DNA from 4 places in the Micromonospora sp. NPDC049151 genome. Region 4 is predicted to be linked to each of the others. Evidence: riboswitches for the same ligand, from Rfam matches in the RefSeq annotation. Region 4 holds a riboswitch; each other region holds the start of a gene.
The links. Region 4 has a riboswitch for cyclic di-AMP ahead of AB0B20_RS06130 (NlpC/P60 family protein). Riboswitches for the same ligand answer to the same signal wherever they lie in the genome.

Region 1 (4,623 bases), on a different contig from region 4:
TGGCGGTGGTCGGTGACGGGGCCCTGCTGGCCACGCTGTCCCGGGCCACCGGCCGGGGCATGCGGGACATCGTCGCCACCATCCAGCGGGAGCAGGACGAGGCGATCCGCTCCCCCGGCGACGGCGTCACGATCGTCTCCGGCGGCCCGGGCACCGGCAAGACGGCGGTGGCGCTGCACCGGGCCGCGTACCTGCTCTACTCCGACCGGGCCCGGTACGCCGGCGGCGGCATCCTCGTGGTCGGCCCGTCCGGCGTGTTCGTCGAGTACATCGCCTCGGTGCTGCCCTCGCTGGGCGAGGAGACGGCCACGCTGCACTCGCTCGGCTCGCTGTTCCCCGGCCTGTCCGCGTCCCGCGCCGACCCGCCGGACGTGGCGGCGGTGAAGGGTTCGCTGCGGATGCGCCGGGTGCTGGAACGCGCGGTCCGCGACGCGGTGCCGGACTCCCCGGCCGAGCTGCGCCTGCTCTACCGGGGCGAGCTGCTGCGCCTGGAGCGCGCCGCGCTGGACGCGGTCCGGGACCGGACGCTGGCCCGGGGCGCCCGCCGCAACGAGGTGCGCCGGGCGGCGTTCGACGCGGTGCTCGCCGCGCTCTACGCGCAGGCCCGCACGCTGCGGGTGGGCCGGCTGCCGGAGCAGCCGGCGTTCGAGGACGAGATCATCGAGCGGCCGGAGTTCCGCGAGTTCCTCAAGGCGTGGTGGCCGCGGCTGCACCCGCGGCACGTGCTGGACTGGCTGGCCCGCCCGGACCGGCTGCGCCGCTACGCCGGGGGGATCCTCTCCTCGGCCGAGATCCGGCTGCTCGGGCAGGCGTACCGCACGCTCGGGACCGACGGGCTGACCGTGGCGGACATCGCGCTGCTCGACGAGCTGGACGCGCTGCTCGGCAAGCCCGTGCAGCGGGCCCGGCCCAGGCGCGACCCGTACCAGCTCGCCGGTGGCGTGCGCGAGCTGAGCACGTACGCCGACCGGCAGCGTGCCGCCCGCGCGGCGGCCCGGGAGCGTCCGGCCGACTACCGCGACTACGCGCACGTGGTGGTGGACGAGTCGCAGGACGTCTCGCCGATGCAGTGGCGGATGGTCGGGCGGCGCGGGCGGCTGGCGTCCTGGACGGTGGTCGGCGATCCGGCGCAGACCGCCTGGACCGGCGACCCGCAGGAGCTGGACCGCGCCCGGGACCAGGCGCTGGGCCGACGCAAGCGGCACCGCTACGAGCTGACCACCAACTACCGCAACTCGGCGGAGATCTTCGCGGTGGCGGCGGCGGAGATCCGCCGGCTCTACCCGGACCTGCCGCTGCCCGACGCGGTGCGGTCCACCGGCGTGCCGCCGGTCGAGCGCACGGTGCCCGCCGCCGACCTGCCGGCGGCCACCGTCGAGGCGGCCGAGGCGCTGCTCGCGCAGGTGGAGGGCACCGTTGGTGTGATCACGCCGGTGCCACGCCGGGACGAGGTGGCCGGCTGGCTGGGCGCGCTCGGCGCGAGCCGGCTCCAGGTGGTCACCAGCCTCCAGGCGAAGGGCATGGAGTACGACGGCGTGGTGCTGGTGGCGCCGAGTGAGATCCGGGCCGACCCCGGTTCGGGGGTACGCACGCTCTACGTGGCGCTGTCCCGGGCGACCCAGCGCCTCACCACGCTCGACCCGCTCTGAGGGACACCCGTCCGCGCCCCTGACGTCACCCACAGTTCAGTTGCATACATAGCGATGTGAACATACATTGGGCCTGGCCGGTACGGGGCAGGAAGGGTGTTGGCGTGGGCGCAGGTCATGACCACAGCGGCGCGGTGGCCAACGCGGCACACCGCCACCGGGGCCGCCTCTGGGCCGCCTTCGCGCTGCTCGCCGTCCTGATGGTGGTCGAGGCGGTGGCCGCCTTCACCACCGGCTCGCTCGCGCTGCTCTCCGACGCCGGGCACATGTTCACCGACGTCCTCGGCATCGGCATGGCACTGGCCGCGATCACCGCCGCCCGCCGCGCCGGCACCGACCCGCAGCGCACGTTCGGGCTCTACCGGCTGGAGGTGCTCGCCGCCCTGGCCAACGCCGTGCTGCTCGGCGCCGTCGCGCTCTACGTCCTGGTCGAGGCGGTACGCCGGTTCGGCGAGCCGCCGGAGGTGCTGGCCGGCCCGATGCTCGTGGTGGCGGTGCTCGGCCTGCTCGCCAACATCGTCGCGTTCGCGCTGCTGCGCGCCGGGGCGAAGGAGAGCATCAACCTGCGCGGGGCGTACCTGGAGGTGCTCGGCGATCTGCTCGGCTCGCTCGGCGTGATCGCCGCCGCGCTGGTCATCGCCGCGACCGACTGGTGGTGGGCCGATCCGCTGGTAGCCGTCGGGATCGGCCTGTTCATCCTGCCGCGCACCTGGCGGCTCGGCCGGGCCGCGCTGCGCATCCTGGTGCAGGCCGCGCCGGAGCACCTCCAGGTGACCGCCGTGCACGACCGGCTGGCCGCCGTACCCGGCGTGGCCGAGGTGCACGACCTGCACGTGTGGACGCTCACCTCGGGCATGGAGGTGGCCTCGGCGCACCTGACCACCGACCCGGGCGTGGACCCGGGGCAGGTGCTGGCCGCCGCGCGGGCCGCCCTGCACGAGGACTTCTCCATCGATCACGCCACGTTGCAGGTCGAACCCGGAGCGTCGGCCGGCGTGTGCGGGAAGACCGAGTGGTGATTAGGGCAGACTTAAATCACTGTGGCTGTTGTAGTCTTATGCCGGTTTTGCCCCACCTAGTGGCGTTGCTCCACCGAGCCACGCCCGGGCAGCGCCGGTAGTGTCGGTCGCGGCCGCACCCGCGGACGCCACCGGCCCCGGTGGGGCGGCCGTCGCCTAATCGTCCGCAGGGACGAGCCGGGGAACCACGTACGTGGGGTGCATCCGCGTCAGCGGTAGGGATCTTCCGTCCCGAACCCGTCAGCTAACCCGGTCGGCGTTGACGGAAGGACGTGTGAATGCCCCACGTGGCACCTGTACGACGGACAGCCGCCCGGTTGGCGGCCCTGCTCGTCGCGACGCTGGCCCTCGGCGTCGCGACTGTTCCGGTCTCCCCCGCCTCGGCGGGGCCGGCGACCGGCCTGCTCGCCGCCGCGCCCGGCGGCGACGACGAGGGCGGCACGCCCGAACTGCGTGCCCAGCTCGACGCCGCCAGCAAGGGCTGGCTGGAGGCCAAGGCCGCGCTGAACCGGTCGGTGAGCCGCCAGAAGCAACTGAACGAACAGCTCAAGACGGTCGGCGCCGAGCTGGCCGTACGCGACGCCAAGGTCGGCGAGATCGCCGCCGTGGCGTACCGCAACGGCCGCCTGGGCACCGCCGGGGTGCTGCTGGGCAGCAGCAGCCCGGAGGGCTTCATGGACCGGGCCGCCGCGCTGGAACAGGTCGCCGCGCACGAGGACCGTACGCTGCGCGACCTGATCGCCACCCGGGACCAGGCCACCCGCACCCGCGCCCAGCTCGACGGCGAGATCCGCGAGCAGCGCAAGCAGGTGACGGTGATGGCCAAGCGCAAGGAGCAGGCCGAGCGCGCCCTGGAGGTGGCGAACGACCGCGCCACGCGCAGCAGCAGCGGCGGCAGCGTCCAGGGCACCTCCACCAAGAACGCGAAGCCGGCGCCGCGCAACTCGGACGGCTCCTGGCCCCCGGAGTCGTGCAGCGTCAACGACCCGACCCCGGCCAACGGCTGCATCACCCCGCGCACGCTGCACGCGCTGCAACAGGCGAAGGCGGCCGGCTTCACCAGGTACGTCTCGTGCCACCGGCCCAGCGGCTCGGGCGAGCACCCGAAGGGGCGGGCCTGCGACTTCGCCGCGCAGAAGAACGGCTTCGGCGGCGTGGCCTCCGGCGGCGACCGGACGTACGGCAACAACCTGGCCGCGTACTTCGTGCGCAACGCCGACCCGCTCGCCGTGCTCTACGTGATCTGGTTCAAGCAGATCTGGCTGCCCAGCAGCGGGTGGAAGTCGTACAGCGGGGGCAACGGCGACCCGTCCAGCGACCACACCAACCACGTGCACCTGTCGGTGTACTGAGCGCCCGGAAGGGGCCGGCCGGATCAGGCCGGCCGGCCCTCCAGGGTCGCTCCGAGACGCGCCGCCAGGCCCAGGTGAGCCGCCCGGGCCTGGCGGAACGCGTACCCGAACAGCGGTGCCGGCGCGGTGAGCGTGATCTCCACCTCGACGCGTACCGTGCCGTCGTCCTCGTCGCGCAGCCGGGTGTGGTTGCGTACGGTCGTCGCCGGCTGCTGCCGGGCGACGGTGACCACCTCGTCCTCGCTCGCGATCAGCACGTCCGCCTGGTAGGTCACCGGGAAGTGCAGCGGGCCGAGTTGCAGCCGGTCGGTGATCGCGTAGCTGGCCAGCGCGCCGGGCCGGGCCGGCAGCTTCCGGACCCGGACGATCAGCGGATGCAGCTCACCCTGGCGACTCAGGTCGCCTAGCAGGGCCACCGCTTCGGCCCGGCTGCACCGGGCCTGCACGGTGTAGCTGAAGCTGTCGCTGCTCTGCAAGCGGGCCCCCTCGCCGTCGTGCGTCGCGACGATCGTCCCGTACCGACGCCGGACTGGCAACGGGTAGAAGGTCCCCTGGCCGCAGGGGGTGCGAACGGCGCTCAGGCGCCGGGCAGCACCTCGGGGG
Region 2 (4,623 bases), on a different contig from region 4:
GCTGGTGCCGAGCCTGCGCGTGGCGTTCTACGTCAACCACGGCGCGAAGAACGCCCACCTGATCCGGTTCAACCAGCTCACCCACGTGCAGCTGCACCACGGCGACAGCGACAAGGCCCCCAGCGCCAACCCGGTCTCGGCCATCTTCGACAAGATCTTCGTGGCCGGGCAGGCGGCTGTCGACAGGTACGCCCGCGCCGGCGTGGAGATCCCCGCCGACAAGTTCGTCGTGGTCGGCCGTCCCCAGGTCGAGGCGATCGAGGTACGCCGGGAGCCGGTCACCCCGTCGGCGCACCCCACTGTGCTCTACACCCCGACCTGGACCGGGCACCACGCCGACGCCAACTACTGCTCGCTGCCGGTGGCCGAGACGTTGATCCGCCGGCTGATCGACCGCGAGGTGGCGGTGATCCTGCGCGCCCACCCGTACACCGGCAAGAACCCGGCCTCGGCCCGTCAGCTCGCCCGGCTCACCGAACTGCTCGCCGCCGACCGGGCGAAGACCGGCCGGCCGCACCTGTGGGGTGCCGCAGCGGCCCGCGAGCTGACGCTGACCGAGTGCGTCAACCACGCCGACGCGCTGGTCTCCGACGTTTCCGGGGTCATCTCCGACTGGCTCTACTCCGGCAAGCCGTACGCGGTCACCGACACCGGCGCCGACGGCGAGCACTTCGTCGAGCGGTTCCCGCTCGCGGCGTCCGGCTACGTGCTGCGGCGGGACATGTCGAACGTGGACGAGGTGCTCACCGACCTGCTCGACGCCGACCCGAAGGCCGCGCAGCGCTGGGCCGCGCGGACGCGCTACCTGGGCGACTTCCCCGCCGACGCCTACGCCGAGGCGTTCCTCGCCGCCGCCCGCCGGGAGCTGGAACCCGACTGGGCGGTCCCGGCGCCGCGCGCCGTGGTGTAGGCCAGGTCAGAGGTACGGGTCGAGCAGGGCGAGCACCGCCGCCGGGTCCTCGACGTGCGCGTTGTGGCCCAGCCCCGGCAGCGTGGCAACCGGCACGCCCAGTTCCTTGAGCTGCGCGTCGGTCACCATCGGGTCCAGCTCGCCCCGGGCCAGCAGCACCGGCACGTCGGTGGCGGCCAGCAGCGCCGGCAGCCGGGGCTCCCCGACCGCGAACGCGGCCGGGTCCATGGCGAGCCGCCAGCGGCCGTCCTCCCGCCGCAGCCCCGCCTCCACCACGGGATGGTCCGGGGCGAACAGTCCGGCCAGCCCTGATACCCGCAGGTAGCGCCGGGCCGCCTCGTCGCGGGTGGCGAACCAGGTGACCGGCCGGGCGGCCAGCTCCGCCGACTTCGCCAGCTCGGCCGGGGACCAGACCGCCTTGATGCCGAGGCCCACCACCGCGTCGATCGGAAGACCCCGCTGCCGGGCGGCGAGCGCCAGCGCCACCACCCCGCCGAGCGAGTGCCCCAGCAGCACGAGCCGGTCGTCGGGGCCGAGCCGGACCGGGCCGAGCCCGTCGGCCACGCGTTGGGCCAGGGCCTCGAACGAGTAGCCGTGCAGCGGCGGCGACCAGCCGTGACCGGCCAGATCGCTGGCGAGCCAGCGGCCGGGCCAGCGGCGCTCCAGCAGCGGCGCCCAGGGCAGCCACACCTCACCGGTGGCGCCCATGCCGTGCAGGAGAACCAGATGCCGGTCACCCGTCGTATCGCCCATTGGCGCAGTCTGCCACCGCCCGCCCCGCCCCCGCGACACCGAACCCACCCCACCTCGGTCCCGCCCCGCCCTCACCCCCGCCCGTCGATCTTGCGGTTGCGGCCCCGCCGATGCCCGTGTTGCCCCGCTATGGAAGGGCCGAAAGTGCAAGATCAACGAGGGCGGTGGTGGGACGGGGAAGGCCGGCACCCCCCGGGGGGTGCCGGCCTTCGGGTTTGCGGACGGGTCAGGCGGAGTAGCCGCGGCTGGCGATCCAGTGCGCCAGGTCGATCGTGGTGACCCAGTACGACGGCAGCGACGGGTCGGCCGAGTCGGCGATCCGCACCATCCGGCCGTCGTTCTTGTAGCCCACCACCGCGACGTAGTGGCCACCGGGGAACGAGTGCCAGCCGCCGTTGGTGTCGGTGACGGTGCCGGCGACGTTCGCCACGACCGCGCGGCCGTTGCTGATCGCCTCGACCACGTCGGCCTGGAGCCGGTCCATCTGAGCCGGGCTGGCGGAGCCGGCGGGAATCATGCGGGTCCGGTACGGGTTGCCCTTGACCTGCTGGTTGAGCACCCGGGTGGTGTCCTCGGCCGAGTTGGTGCCCATCTCGGTGGTGCCGAGCGGACCGGCGAGCGCGTCCTGGCTGCGCTCGATGCCGGCGGCGCTGAGCGCGTTGCGCACGGCGGCCGGGCCGCAGTAGAAGTAGTTGATCTGCGCCTGGTAGTCGTAGTCGAGCGACCTGCTCGACGGCGGCTTCGGCTTCGCCTTCGCCGTGGTGTCCGGGTCCGCCGCCGCCTTCGCCGACGCCGACGCGCTGGGCGACGCGCTCGGCGCGGCCGAGGCACTGGGCGACGCCTGCGGGACGGCGATCCGGGCCTCGCCGCGGCTGGCGGGCTGCTCGCCGAGGCGGGCGGCGCCGAGTTCGGCGACCGATGCGGTGTTCTCCTGGACCGGCGCGTCGTCACCGGCGGTGGCGACGGTGCCGGCACCGGCGGCCAGCACGAGCGCGGCGGCCGATCCGGCGATGATCTGGTACGGGCGTTCGGTGACGATCCGTCGTAGCTGACGCTTCAGGTGGTGCTTCACGAAATCCTCCACGGGGCGTGAGCGGCGCACGCCGGCCCGGCACGCGGAGGAACTCACGCGTGCTGGCGGGGCCGGATGGCCGGGGGATCGGGAACGCCCGTGACGCCGGGCGCCCAGGGGGGCGGTTGCGGTCGCGCGTCAGGCGAGCGCGGGCACCGCGTTGCCGTGGAGGCGGGGGGACGATCGGGGGGTGGGCACGAGGTCGGTACTCCTTCCGTGACCGCCGACCGGGTTAGCTGACGGATTCGGGCGGGAAGTACGCCCTACCACGGGCCGTGGGCCCGCGGATTCACCCCGATGTTGCTTATGGGTCCCCGGTTCGTGAGACACGATTAGGCGGGTCGGTGCGGCGTCGCCGTCGGCGATCGGTTACCGCATCGACGCGCCGACACTACCGGCCGGTATTGCCCCCTGCCAAACGTCCCGACCTGCGTAAACGTGATCTGCGGTAACGGATTTCGGAACAGCCGGTTACTGACTTCACTCGATGGGACAAGCGGTTTTCACGTCACCCGGCGGCGGAAAGCGGACAGACTGCGAGCAGCCGGCCCGCAGTCGCGTGACTCGATGGCCCGTTCTGCGCCCGGCGCCCGATTCGACGGGCCGGGTCCCCGGGCCCGCAAACATCGCGGGTAACGATTCGGTCGAGACGCCCGTCTCAGCCCACCCGGGCCGGACGCCACCTGGCACGCCGCACCGGCGCGGGCACCGGCAGCGGGTTCGTCGCGGCGCTCCGGTACGCCGGGGCGGGCCACAGCGCCGCGGTGGCCGCGTACGCCTCGGCGGCGAGCGTACGGGCGGCCTCGGCGGCCAGTTCCGCGTCCCGCCAGGACTGCCGCTCCCGCGCGGCGGCGCTCTCCCACCCGGCCCGGCGCCCGTCCCGGACGATGCGGGCCAGCACGATCTCCTGGTCGGCCGGGTGCCGGCGCGGATCCCAGCCGTTGCGGCGGGCCAGCACGTCGGCGAGCTGGCGGGCGCTCAGGTCGCCCCGCCAGTGCGCCGTCATGGCGGCGTGGCGCAGCCAGCGCTCCCGGGTCGCGTACTCCGCGGGGGTTCGGGGTGTGCGCGGGGCGGCCAGCGCGGCGGCGCCGGCCAGGCGTCGGGCGGCGGCGTCCGCCTCGTCGTACGCGGTCCACGCCCGGTCCGCCTCGTCCTGCGCGGCCAGCCACTGCTCCCGGCGGCGCCGGGCGGTCTGGGCGGCCCCGGCGGCGGCCACCGCCACCTCCTCGGCGTACCGGATCAGGTCGTCGCGGCGGGCGGCGTCGGCGTCGGCCGGTTCGGCGGCGGCCTCCGGCGCGGCGTCGCGGTCGGGCCGGGCCACGAGCGCGGCGAGCAGGCCGAGGGCGAGCAGCAGCAGGAAGGACCAGATGGCGGCGGCCTCGGGCACGGAGGTGAGGAAGTGGTACAGAGCGGTCTGCGACATGGTCGGCACCTCACGGGAAGGACCTGGCGGGAGGACCCGCACGACCTCGCCGGGCGCCGTTGGGCCGCCGTGGCGGGTGCGGGGATGACGTGCGGTGGGTGCGGTGAACGGGCGCGGCCCGTGGGTGGATCAGCGGGCGGGCGGTGCCCGCGGGCCGGCCGGCGCGGCGGTCCGGCCGGCCGGGACCGGCTGCGGGTCACCCGGGACCGCCACCCGGGCGGCGGGTGCCGGGCCACCGGCGGGACGGGCGTGCCACTCGGCCACGCGGTCGGCCTCCGGCCGTGCGGCAGCCGAGGCGCCCACGGCCGGGTACGCCGGGACGGCGACCGCCGGAGCCGGAGCGGCGGCGACACCGGACGGCAGCGCGGCGGCGCCGAACGAGCAGGCGACGACCACGGCGAGACTGGCGAACATCCGGGCGGCCCAGCGCGCCACCCACCACACGGGGCAGGTGAGCGCGATCGG
Region 3 (4,623 bases), on a different contig from region 4:
GTGGTGCCCGGCCGGGTCACCTGCCGGCGGTGGCGTCCCCGGCCGGCTCGGCGGCGAAGAGGGCCAGCAGGGCGCCGACCTGCTGGTCGGCCTCGGCCGGGTGCCGGAAGCGGCCCTTCGGGTTGATCGTGTACTCGTTGCGCCGTCCCACCCGCGTACGCCGCAGGTAACCCCCGGCCTCCAGGTCGGCGACGATGGCCTGGGCCGCCCGCTCGGTCACGCCCACCTCGTCGGCGACGTCACGCAGCCGGGCGGTGGGGTTGCGTGCGATAGCCAGCAGTACGTGGCCGTGGTTGGTGAGGAAGGTCCAGTTACGGCGGCTCCCGTCCTCAACTGGTGTGGTCGCCATGGTGGTCATGCTATGGCCACCGCCGCCACCTGCCGAATCGGCGCGGTCCGGAGGCGGGCGGCGACGGAAAGTATGAAATGCGTATCACGAATCTTGACGGCTCCCGAGGGGCGTGTGAACGTTGGTCGCGAGGCCGTCCGGCCTGGTAGTTCCCTGGTAGACGAGGTGAGCGACATGACGCCGAGGACCCCGGAGCAGGCACTTGCCGAACTGCGTGCCGGTAATCACCGGTTCGTCACCGGCGTCCCCCAGCATCCGAATCAGGACGCCGGCCATCGGGCGGCTGTCGCCGACGGCCAGCACCCGTTCGCGGTGATCGTCGGCTGCTCCGACTCGCGGCTCGCCGCCGAGATCATCTTCGATCGCGGCCTCGGTGACCTCTTCGTGGTGCGTACCGCCGGGCACACCGCCGGGCCGGAGGTGCTCGGCAGCGTCGAGTACGCCGTCACCGTGCTGGGCACTCCGCTCGTGGTGGTGCTCGGGCACGACTCGTGCGGCGCGGTCCAGGCCGCCCGCGAGGGGGTCCGGACCGGCGCCGCCCCGGCCGGGCACCTGGGCGCGGTGGTGGACGCGGTCTCGCCCAGCCTGCTGCGCGCCGCCCGCCAGGGCGTCGAGGACCTCGACGGCATCATCGACGTGCACATCGCGCAGACCGTGGAGACGCTGCTGGCCCGGTCCGGCGTGCTGGCCGAGCGGGTGGCGGCGGGGCGGTGCACGGTGGTCGGCATGTCGTACCGGCTCGCCGGCGGCGAGGTGCGGACCGTGGCGCAGGCCCCGGCCCCGCTGCCCGCCCCGGCGGCGCCCGCAGACCCGGCGCTGGCGAGCTGATCCACGGGGAAGACGAAAGGGGCCGCCCGAGGGCGGCCCCTTCTTCGTGGTGTCCGGCGTCAGAGCAGCGACATGTGGACGTGGTCGGTGTGGTTCGACGGCCCGCTGTAGGAGCGCCAGCCGGTGGCCGGGAACCAGATCTGCCGGTTCCAGATGACGTAGTAGATGCCCAGCCGGTCGGCGTTGCGGATGAGGAAGGCGGCCACCTCGTTGCCGTACCTGCGGGTGTCGTTGTTGTGCCAGGGTGCGAAGCCGCTGTTCTGCAGCGACCAGTCGCACGCCTTGCCCTTGGGGTGCTCCCACGGCCCGCCGGACCGGTAGCAGCCCACGAAGCGCTTGAAGCCCGCGCGCCGGACCTCCTTGTACGCGTGCAGCGTGCGCGGCGTGACGCAGCCCGAGGTGGTCGGGTCGTCCTCGCTGCACGACTCGGCCTTCCACCCGCCGTCGGCGGTGCGGCCGGGGGCGATCTTGGCGACCGGTGAGGTGGCGGAGACCAGTCCGCCGGTGAAGCCGAGGCCGCCGACGAGCTTCAGCGCGCGCTCGGCCTGCACCTTCTCGCGCTCCATCGCGTTCTTCTGCTTCTCCTGCTCGCGGACCTCGGCGTCCATCGCGATCTTGGCCTGCTCGGCGCGGGTCTTGACCGCGTTGATGGCGGCCAGGCGCTGCGCGTTGAGGAGGTTCAGCTCGTCCAGGGCGTTGACCCGGCGGACGAACGAGTCGGGGGAGTTGCTCTCCAGCAGCATCGCCATCGCGCCCATCCGGCCGGTCCGGTAGGACTGGGCGGCGAGCTGGTTGACCTGCGGGCTGAGCGCGTCGAGTTCGGCCTGTGCCGTCTTCACCTCGGCCGCCAGCCGCCGCTGGCGGTCCTGCGACTTGGCGAGCTTCGCCTTGGCCTGGAGGAAGTTCCGGTTGGCGGAGTCGATCGCCTCGGTGATGAGCGGCGGTTCGCCGTCCTCCTCGTGGCCCGAGGGGTTGCCGGGTGCCGCCGCGGCGGGGGCCGCGGTCGCCGGCGTCGGCCCGGCCAGCACGGCCAGTGAGGCCAGCACGGCCACCACGGGTGTCAGCCAGCGGCGCAGGGGTGCCGTCACAGTGTTCCCTTCCGTCGGCCGCCGACCGGGTTAGCTGACGGGTTCGGGACGGAAGTGGCCCCTACCGCTGTCGCGGATTCACCCCATGTACCTGGTTCCCCGGCTCGCCCGTGGGCGATTGGGCGGCGGCACCGCTGGCGCCGGTGCGCGCCTTCGGCGGTGACCGGCAGCGAGGTTACCCGACAGCACTCGTGAGGATCTACGTCCGGAAGCCGACCAATAGCGAGATTTCGCCGTGGCGCACCGTGACCAGCGTCGCGTTTGAAATCGATGGTCACGCTGCGGAGTCTCACCATGCGGCCTCCGTACTCCTTCCGCCGCCGAGCGCCTCCAGCGCGTCGTCCCGTCCGGCCGGCGGCCGGGGCGCGGGCGGCGCCGGCTCCGCGCCGCGCGGGCGCCGCCCGGCGGTGGTCACGATCGCGGCCAGGCCGGTGGTCAGCGGTACGGCGGCGATCAGGCCGAGCGTGGCCACCGCGCTGCGGACGATCTCCTGGGCGAGGAACTCGCTGGTGAGGATCTCGCTGACCGGGCGGGAGTCGGCGACCAGCAGGAGCAGCAGCGGCAGCGAGGCGCCCGCGTACGCCAGCACGATGGTGTTGACGGTGGACGCGATGTGGGCCCGGCCGACCCGGGTCGCCGCGCGGTAGAGCTGCCGCCGGGACAGCCCGGGGTTGGCGTGCGCCAGTTCGGTGACGGTGGCCGCCTGGGTGACCGTGACGTCGTCCAGCACGCCCAGCGAGCCGATGATGATGCCGGCCAGCAGCAGGCCGTGCAGGTCCACGTCGGCCTGGAACATGGACAGCGTGGTGGCGTCCTCGCTGCCGAAGCCGGTCAGGTGGGTGGCGGACGTGGCGAGCAGGCCGAGCACGCCGGTGATCACCAGGCTGCCCAGCGTGCCGAGCACCGCCACCGACGTCTGCGCGGTGATCCCGTGGGTCAGGTAGAGCACCACGAACATGATCAACGCGGCGCCGACGATCGCCACCAGCAGCGGGGGCTGGCCGGCGCCGATGCCCGGCAGCACGAAGCCGAGCAGGATGGCGAAGCTGGCCGCCAGGCCGGCGAGCGCGGCCAGCCCGCGCCAGCGGCCGAACGCCACGATCGCGGCGGCGAACAGCACCATCAGCCAGATCAGCGGTGTGCCGCGCTGGTGCTCGGCGATGTTGTAGGACTTCACCGCCGGGTCGGCCGGGTCGGTCAGCTCGACCAGGACCACCTCGTCGCCGACCGCGACCCGGGGCGCGCCGGGCCCGGCCGGGATCGGCGTCTCGACCTGGCGGCCCGCGTCCGGACCCTGCTCGGCGGTCACCGTCACGGTGCCGCAGGGGCCGCCCCCGCCGTCCGGGGCCTCCGGGGTCGGCGGGCAGGGCTCGGTGACCACCCGGGTCACCGTGCCGTGGTAGCGGGGGACGTCCGCGCCGCCCACCGGCTCCCGGTCCTGCCGGGGCCAGAGGACCAGCGCCGCGATCACGGTGAGTGCGAACAGCGGCACCACCACTGCGACGAGCAGCCGGCGTACGCCCGGCGGCGCGGCGGGTGCGGGGCGGGTGTGGTCGGCACCCATGGCGTCTCCCAACGGTCGGGGCGACGCCTGGTCCGCCGGACCGGTCTGGTCACCCGGGCGGCGCGGACGTGTCGACCACGTCCGGGTCGTCGCCCGGCCATGGTAGGCAGCCTGACCTCACCGGGACCGGTGACGCTCGCCTCGCGTGATCAGGTCAGACCGGCCCGGCGTCGCCGGTACTCGTCCTCGTCGATCTCGCCGCGCGCGTACCGCTCGTCCAGGATGCGCCGGGCCGTCGTCGGGCCCAGGTACTGGGGGCCGGTCCACCGCACGGCCGCCCAGACGAGCCCCGCCAGCACCGCGAGCACCAGCAGGGACCAGATCCACATCCAGCCCATCATCGGGCTCTGCCACATCATCGGGCCGCCCTCCGTCCGTCGCCGCGGGTCCGCCGGGGTCGGCCTGCCCGCCACTTCGACGGTACGACCGGCCCGACGCGTCGGCGCGGGTCGATGTGCCTGGTTCCGGGGGCCGGAGGTCCCCGCTCAGCCGCGCTTCATCAGGCGGCCGACGGCGGCCATCATCTCGGTCGCCATCTCGTCGGCCCGGCCCTCGGCGGCGCCCTCGTGCATGCAGTGCCGGGCGTGGCCGTCGAGCAGGCCGAGGCCGACCTTGTCCAGCGCCGCCTGGATGGCCGAGATCTGGGTGAGCACGTCGATGCAGTAGCGGTCGTCCTCGACCATCTTCTCGATGCCACGGACCTGACCCTCGATCCGGCGGAGCCGGGCGAGGAGTTGGTCCTTGCTGGCGGTGTAGCCCCGGGTCGGGCTGGACGGCGCGGTCATGGAAACGAG
Region 4 (4,623 bases):
AAGGCCCTCGGCGGCAACCGGGTCACGCCGGGCCGGTTCGACCCCGCGCGGATCGAGCCACACCCGCACCTGCGGCGGGGCGGCGCCGGGCTGGGCCACCGGGTCGCGCCGGGTCAGCATCGCCGCCTCGACAGTGAACTCGAACAGCCGCCAGTCGCCCTGCGGCGCCGCGCGGGCGATCCGGGCCAGCCGCGTCACCGTGGCAGGGTCGGTCACCTGCCGCGCGCGCCCCGCGATGTACGCCTCGTCGTCGCTCTCCTCCGGCGGGAACGAGTGCAGCGCGTAGCGGCCGTCGCGTTCGAGGTCGCGGCGCTTCGGCGAGTCGACGACGAAGCACCAGAGCCCGTCTGCGGTGATCACCGGGGAGACCGGGTGGACCCGGGGGCCGCCGTCGGCGCGGACCGTGGCGAGGTAGCCGAAGCCCGGCCCATACTGCTGCATCAGGAGGCGGATCTCGTCGGCGAGGCGGGGCTCGTCGGCGGCGAATTCGGACCAGGAAGCCATGTGGACACTCTATCGAACACGTGTACGAAGATGTAGTGCGACACGCAGGTCACCCATACCGGTCGCTATGGTGTTCGGATGCTGCTCTCCGACCGCGACCTGGTCTCCGAGATCAAGGCCGGCACGCTCGCGCTGGAGCCCTTCGAGCCGACGCTGGTGCAGCCGTCGAGCATCGACGTACGCCTGGACCGGCTGTTCCGGGTCTTCAACAACCATCTCTACACACACATCGACCCGTCGAAGCAGCAGGACGACCTGACCTCGATGGTCGAGGTGCCGGAGGGACAGCCGTTCGTGCTGCACCCGGGCGAGTTCGTGCTCGCCTCCACGCTTGAGGTGATCTCGCTGGGCGACCAGCTCGCCGGGAGGCTGGAGGGCAAGTCGAGCCTGGGGCGGCTGGGGCTGCTGACCCACTCGACGGCCGGATTCATCGACCCGGGCTTCTCCGGCCACGTCACGCTGGAGCTGTCGAACGTGGCGAACCTGCCGATCACGCTCTGGCCGGGCATGAAGATCGGCCAGCTCTGCATCTTCCGGCTCTCCTCGCCGGCCGAGCACCCGTACGGCTCGGCCGTCTACGGCTCGCGTTACCAGGGGCAGCGCGGCCCGACGCCGAGCCGGTCCTGGCAGAGCTGGCGCACCTGGCCGACGCGCTGACGGACGCCCGCAGTTGTTAAGAAGGGCCCCCTCCTCTACCGGAGGCGTTAAGAGGGGGCCCTTCCTTACACCCGGCCGTAGCTGTTGATGTCGCCGTCGTCGACCCGCTTCATCGTGATGGGCTTGCCCGACTGGGAGGCGTGCACCACCCAGCCGTCGCCCACGTACATCGCCACGTGGTGCAGGTCGCCGTAGTAGAAGACGAGATCACCGGCACGCAGCTCGGCACGGCCGATCCGCTTCGTCACGCCGTGCTGCTGGCGTGCGTTGTGCGGCAGCGACACGCCGCCCTTGGCCCACGCCGCCATGGTCAGGCCCGAGCAGTCGAAGTGGTCCGGCCCGGCCGCGCCCCAGACGTAGATCTTGCCGATCTGGGCGCAGGCGAACTTGACCGCCGCACCGGCCGCGCCACCGGGGTAACCGGCCGGGCAGGGCGCCGGGCGCAGCGGGCCGCCGCCGCCCTTGCCGTACACCTTGAGCCGCAGCTTCTGCAGCCGGGCGATCTCGGCGTCGATCTGCTTCTTCTTCGCCGCGAGCTGGGCCTCGGTGCGCGCCAGCCCGGCGATCATCTCGTCCAGCGGCTTCTTCTTCGCCGCCAGTTCGTCGCGCAGCGCGGCGACGGAGCGCACCTGCTCGTGCTGCCGGTGCGCGAAGCGGTCGAGCAGTTCCAGGCCGTTGACCAGGTCACCCGGTGAGCGGCTGCCCAGCAGCGCGTTGACGGTGGAGAGGTTGTCGCCCTTGTAGGCGTCGGCGGCGAGCCCGCCGACCTGGCCGAGCGCGGCGTCCACCCGGGCCTGGAGGGGCGCGATCTGCCGGCCGAGCGCGTCGGCCTGCTCGCGCCGCGCGGCGAGCTGTTCGCGTACGGCGTTGACCTGTTCGATGACCGGTTCGAGCTTGTTCCAGTCGCGGTCGATCTGGGCCTCGATCTCGGCGACCGAGGGTTCGGCGTGTGCCGCGGTGGCGCCACCGGTCAGGACGACAGCGGTGCCGACCAGGGCGGCGAGGGCGGTGGTGAAGCGGGACCAGCGGGTACGCGGCACAGCCGTGGACCGGTCGACAGACCGGCTCGACGACGGCCGCGGGGCATGGAGTGCCACCGGCGTCCGTACTCCTTCTTCAGTTCCGCCTACCGGGTTAGCTGACGGATTCGGGCGGGAAGGGAGCCGCCCTACCGCATCGCTGCGGATTCACCCCAGGTACCTGGTTCCCCGGCTCGCCCGCGGGCGACTCGGCGGTGCCGGTCCGTCACCGACCGGGTTGGACGGTGAGACGTACGGCCGACGATTCACCAGAGTAGGGACCACCGTTATCGATCCGCAACTTCCAGCGACGTGACACTCCGTACGCGATCCGGCGGCGAACCACTGACGGAAGTGAAATTTTCTTTCACGGCTGATTACTTACTGGAAAGGTATTGACCGTCACGGGTGTGCGGAGTGAGGGTGGAGACGCAGTGACCCCCATCCCTGTCCAGGAGGTTCGATGCACCTCTCCGCCCCGCCGTCGGGCAGACGGATACTGCTCGCCGCCGCCGTGGCCACCGCCACCGCGCTGGCGACGACCGGCCCGGTGACCGCCGCGCCGGACACGTCCCCGCCCGCGAGCGACAGGCAACAACAATACGCCGCCGCGGCCGCCGAGTACGGCGTCCCGCAGAACGTGCTGCTCGGTGTCTCCTATCTGGAGTCCCGCTGGGACACCCACACCGGGCAGCCGAGCACCAGCGGCGGCTACGGCCCGATGCACCTGACCGACGCCGCGCACATCCTCGCCATGCCGGGCAGCGCCCACGTCGACGAGGACGAGGACCCGCGCGGCGACGACTCCCGTCCACTGAAGCTCGACCCGGCCACGGCCGCCACGCCGGAGCGGGAGGCCCCGCTGCCGCCCGCCTCGCTCCAGACGCTCGACGCCGCCGCCGCGCTCACCGGGCTCGACGCCGGGACGCTGCGGACCGACCCGGCCGCGAACATCCGCGGTGGCGCGGCGCTGCTGGCGTCGTACCAGAAGGCTCTGGGCGGGCCGGTCGGCGCCGGCACCGACCCGGCGGCCTGGTACGGCGCGGTGGCCCGGTACTCCGGCGCGGACACCACCGACGGCGCGGCGGCCTTCGCCGACGAGGTGTACGACCAGCTCGGCCAGGGCGCCAGCCGGACCACCGACGACGGCCAGCGGGTCACGCTCGCCGCCACCGCCGCGACGCCGGACCGCTCCCGGCTGGCCCGGCTCGGTTTGCGTAACGCCGAGCGGCCGGACGGGCTGGAGTGCCCGGTGCGGCTGGCCTGTGAGTGGATCCCCGCGCCGTACGAGCAGCTCAGCGACGACCCGGGTGACTACGGCAACCACGATCTTGGCGACCGGCCGAAGCAGCAGAAGATCGAGTACATCGTCATCCACGACACCGAGGGCTACTTCGGCCCGAGCGTCGACCTGGTGAAGCGGGCCGACTACCTGGGCTGGCACTACACGCTGCGCTCGGTGGACGGCTACATCGCCCAGCACATCAAGACCAAGGACGTCGGCTGGCACGCCGGCAACTGGTACGTCAACGCGAAGTCCATCGGCCTGGAGCACGAGGGCTTCGCCGGTCAGGGCACCTGGTACACCGAGGCGATGTACCGCACCTCCGCCAAGCTGGTGCGCCACCTGGCGCTGAAGCTCGGCATCCCGATGGACCGGCAGCACATCATCGGCCACGACAACGTGCCCGGCATCAACGCCGGCGCGGTGGGCGGCATGCACTGGGACCCGGGACCGTACTGGGACTGGTCGCACTACTTCGACCTGATGAAGGCGCCGTTCCGCACCACCGGCACCGCGCGGACCGGTCTGGTCACCATCGACCCGGACTTCGCCACCAACCGGCCGGCGTTCACCGGCTGCAACCAGCAGCCGCCGGGCGTCCCGACGCCCAGGCCGCCGGCCGAGCCGTGCCCGTCGCGCGGCTCCTCGTCGGTGATCCTGCGGACCGCGCCGAGCCCGGACGCCCCGCTCGTCAACGACCTCGGGCTGCGCCCGGACGGCACGCCGGACACGATGTACATCTCCGACCACGGCGCCCGCGCCTCGGCCGGTCAGACGTACGCGCTCGCCGGCCGGCAGGGTGACTGGACGGCGATCTGGTATCTCGGCCAGAAGGCGTGGTTCCTCAACCCGGCCTCCGCGCCGACCGCGAAGTGGGCCACCGGCTTCGTGGTGACCCCGCGGCCCGGCAAGGCCACCATCCCGGTGTACGGGCGGGCCTACCCGGAGCAGGCCGCCTACCCGGACACCATCCCGTACCAGACCATCTCGCCGCTTCAGTACACGTTCGCCGCCGGCCAGCGGTACGCGGTCGGCGGGGTGCTGCCCGGCGAGTACTACCGGGCCGTCTCGTTCGACGGTTCGGCCCCGGGTGACCGGACCGTGGTACGCGGCGAGAACCGCTACGTGCAGGTCCAGTTCGGCCACCGGATCATGTTC

Region 1: another riboswitch for cyclic di-AMP. It lies ahead of AB0B20_RS13175 (hypothetical protein); the one in region 4 lies ahead of AB0B20_RS06130 (NlpC/P60 family protein).
Region 2: another riboswitch for cyclic di-AMP. It lies ahead of AB0B20_RS19500 (C39 family peptidase); the one in region 4 lies ahead of AB0B20_RS06130 (NlpC/P60 family protein).
Region 3: another riboswitch for cyclic di-AMP. It lies ahead of AB0B20_RS10965 (hypothetical protein); the one in region 4 lies ahead of AB0B20_RS06130 (NlpC/P60 family protein).

Annotation. Positions count from the first base shown of each region.
Region 1 covers NZ_JBEZDP010000009.1:95,009-99,631, forward strand. The annotation lists gene AB0B20_RS13165 (AAA family ATPase) at 1-1,649, shown strand, start outside; gene AB0B20_RS13170 (cation diffusion facilitator family transporter) at 1,754-2,668, shown strand; cyclic di-AMP (ydaO/yuaA leader) riboswitch at 2,812-2,942, shown strand; gene AB0B20_RS13175 (hypothetical protein) at 2,947-4,020, shown strand; gene AB0B20_RS13180 (SRPBCC family protein) at 4,044-4,496, opposite strand; gene AB0B20_RS13185 (STAS domain-containing protein) at 4,598-4,623, opposite strand, start outside.
Region 2 covers NZ_JBEZDP010000016.1:84,522-89,144, reverse strand. The annotation lists gene AB0B20_RS19510 (CDP-glycerol glycerophosphotransferase family protein) at 1-910, shown strand, start outside; gene AB0B20_RS19505 (alpha/beta hydrolase) at 917-1,663, opposite strand; gene AB0B20_RS19500 (C39 family peptidase) at 1,890-2,747, opposite strand; cyclic di-AMP (ydaO/yuaA leader) riboswitch at 2,942-3,084, opposite strand; gene AB0B20_RS19495 (hypothetical protein) at 3,394-4,158, opposite strand; gene AB0B20_RS19490 (hypothetical protein) at 4,288-4,623, opposite strand, start outside.
Region 3 covers NZ_JBEZDP010000007.1:118,964-123,586, forward strand. The annotation lists gene AB0B20_RS10955 (MarR family winged helix-turn-helix transcriptional regulator) at 17-358, opposite strand; gene AB0B20_RS10960 (carbonic anhydrase) at 524-1,177, shown strand; gene AB0B20_RS10965 (hypothetical protein) at 1,237-2,265, opposite strand; cyclic di-AMP (ydaO/yuaA leader) riboswitch at 2,269-2,400, opposite strand; gene AB0B20_RS10970 (YibE/F family protein) at 2,555-3,829, opposite strand; gene AB0B20_RS10975 (SHOCT domain-containing protein) at 3,979-4,188, opposite strand; gene AB0B20_RS10980 (metal-sensitive transcriptional regulator) at 4,315-4,614, opposite strand.
Region 4 covers NZ_JBEZDP010000003.1:228,558-233,180, forward strand. The annotation lists gene AB0B20_RS06120 (pyridoxamine 5'-phosphate oxidase family protein) at 1-504, opposite strand, end outside; gene dcd (dCTP deaminase) at 583-1,161, shown strand; gene AB0B20_RS06130 (NlpC/P60 family protein) at 1,227-2,258, opposite strand; cyclic di-AMP (ydaO/yuaA leader) riboswitch at 2,270-2,405, opposite strand; gene AB0B20_RS06135 (peptidoglycan recognition family protein) at 2,644-4,623, shown strand, end outside.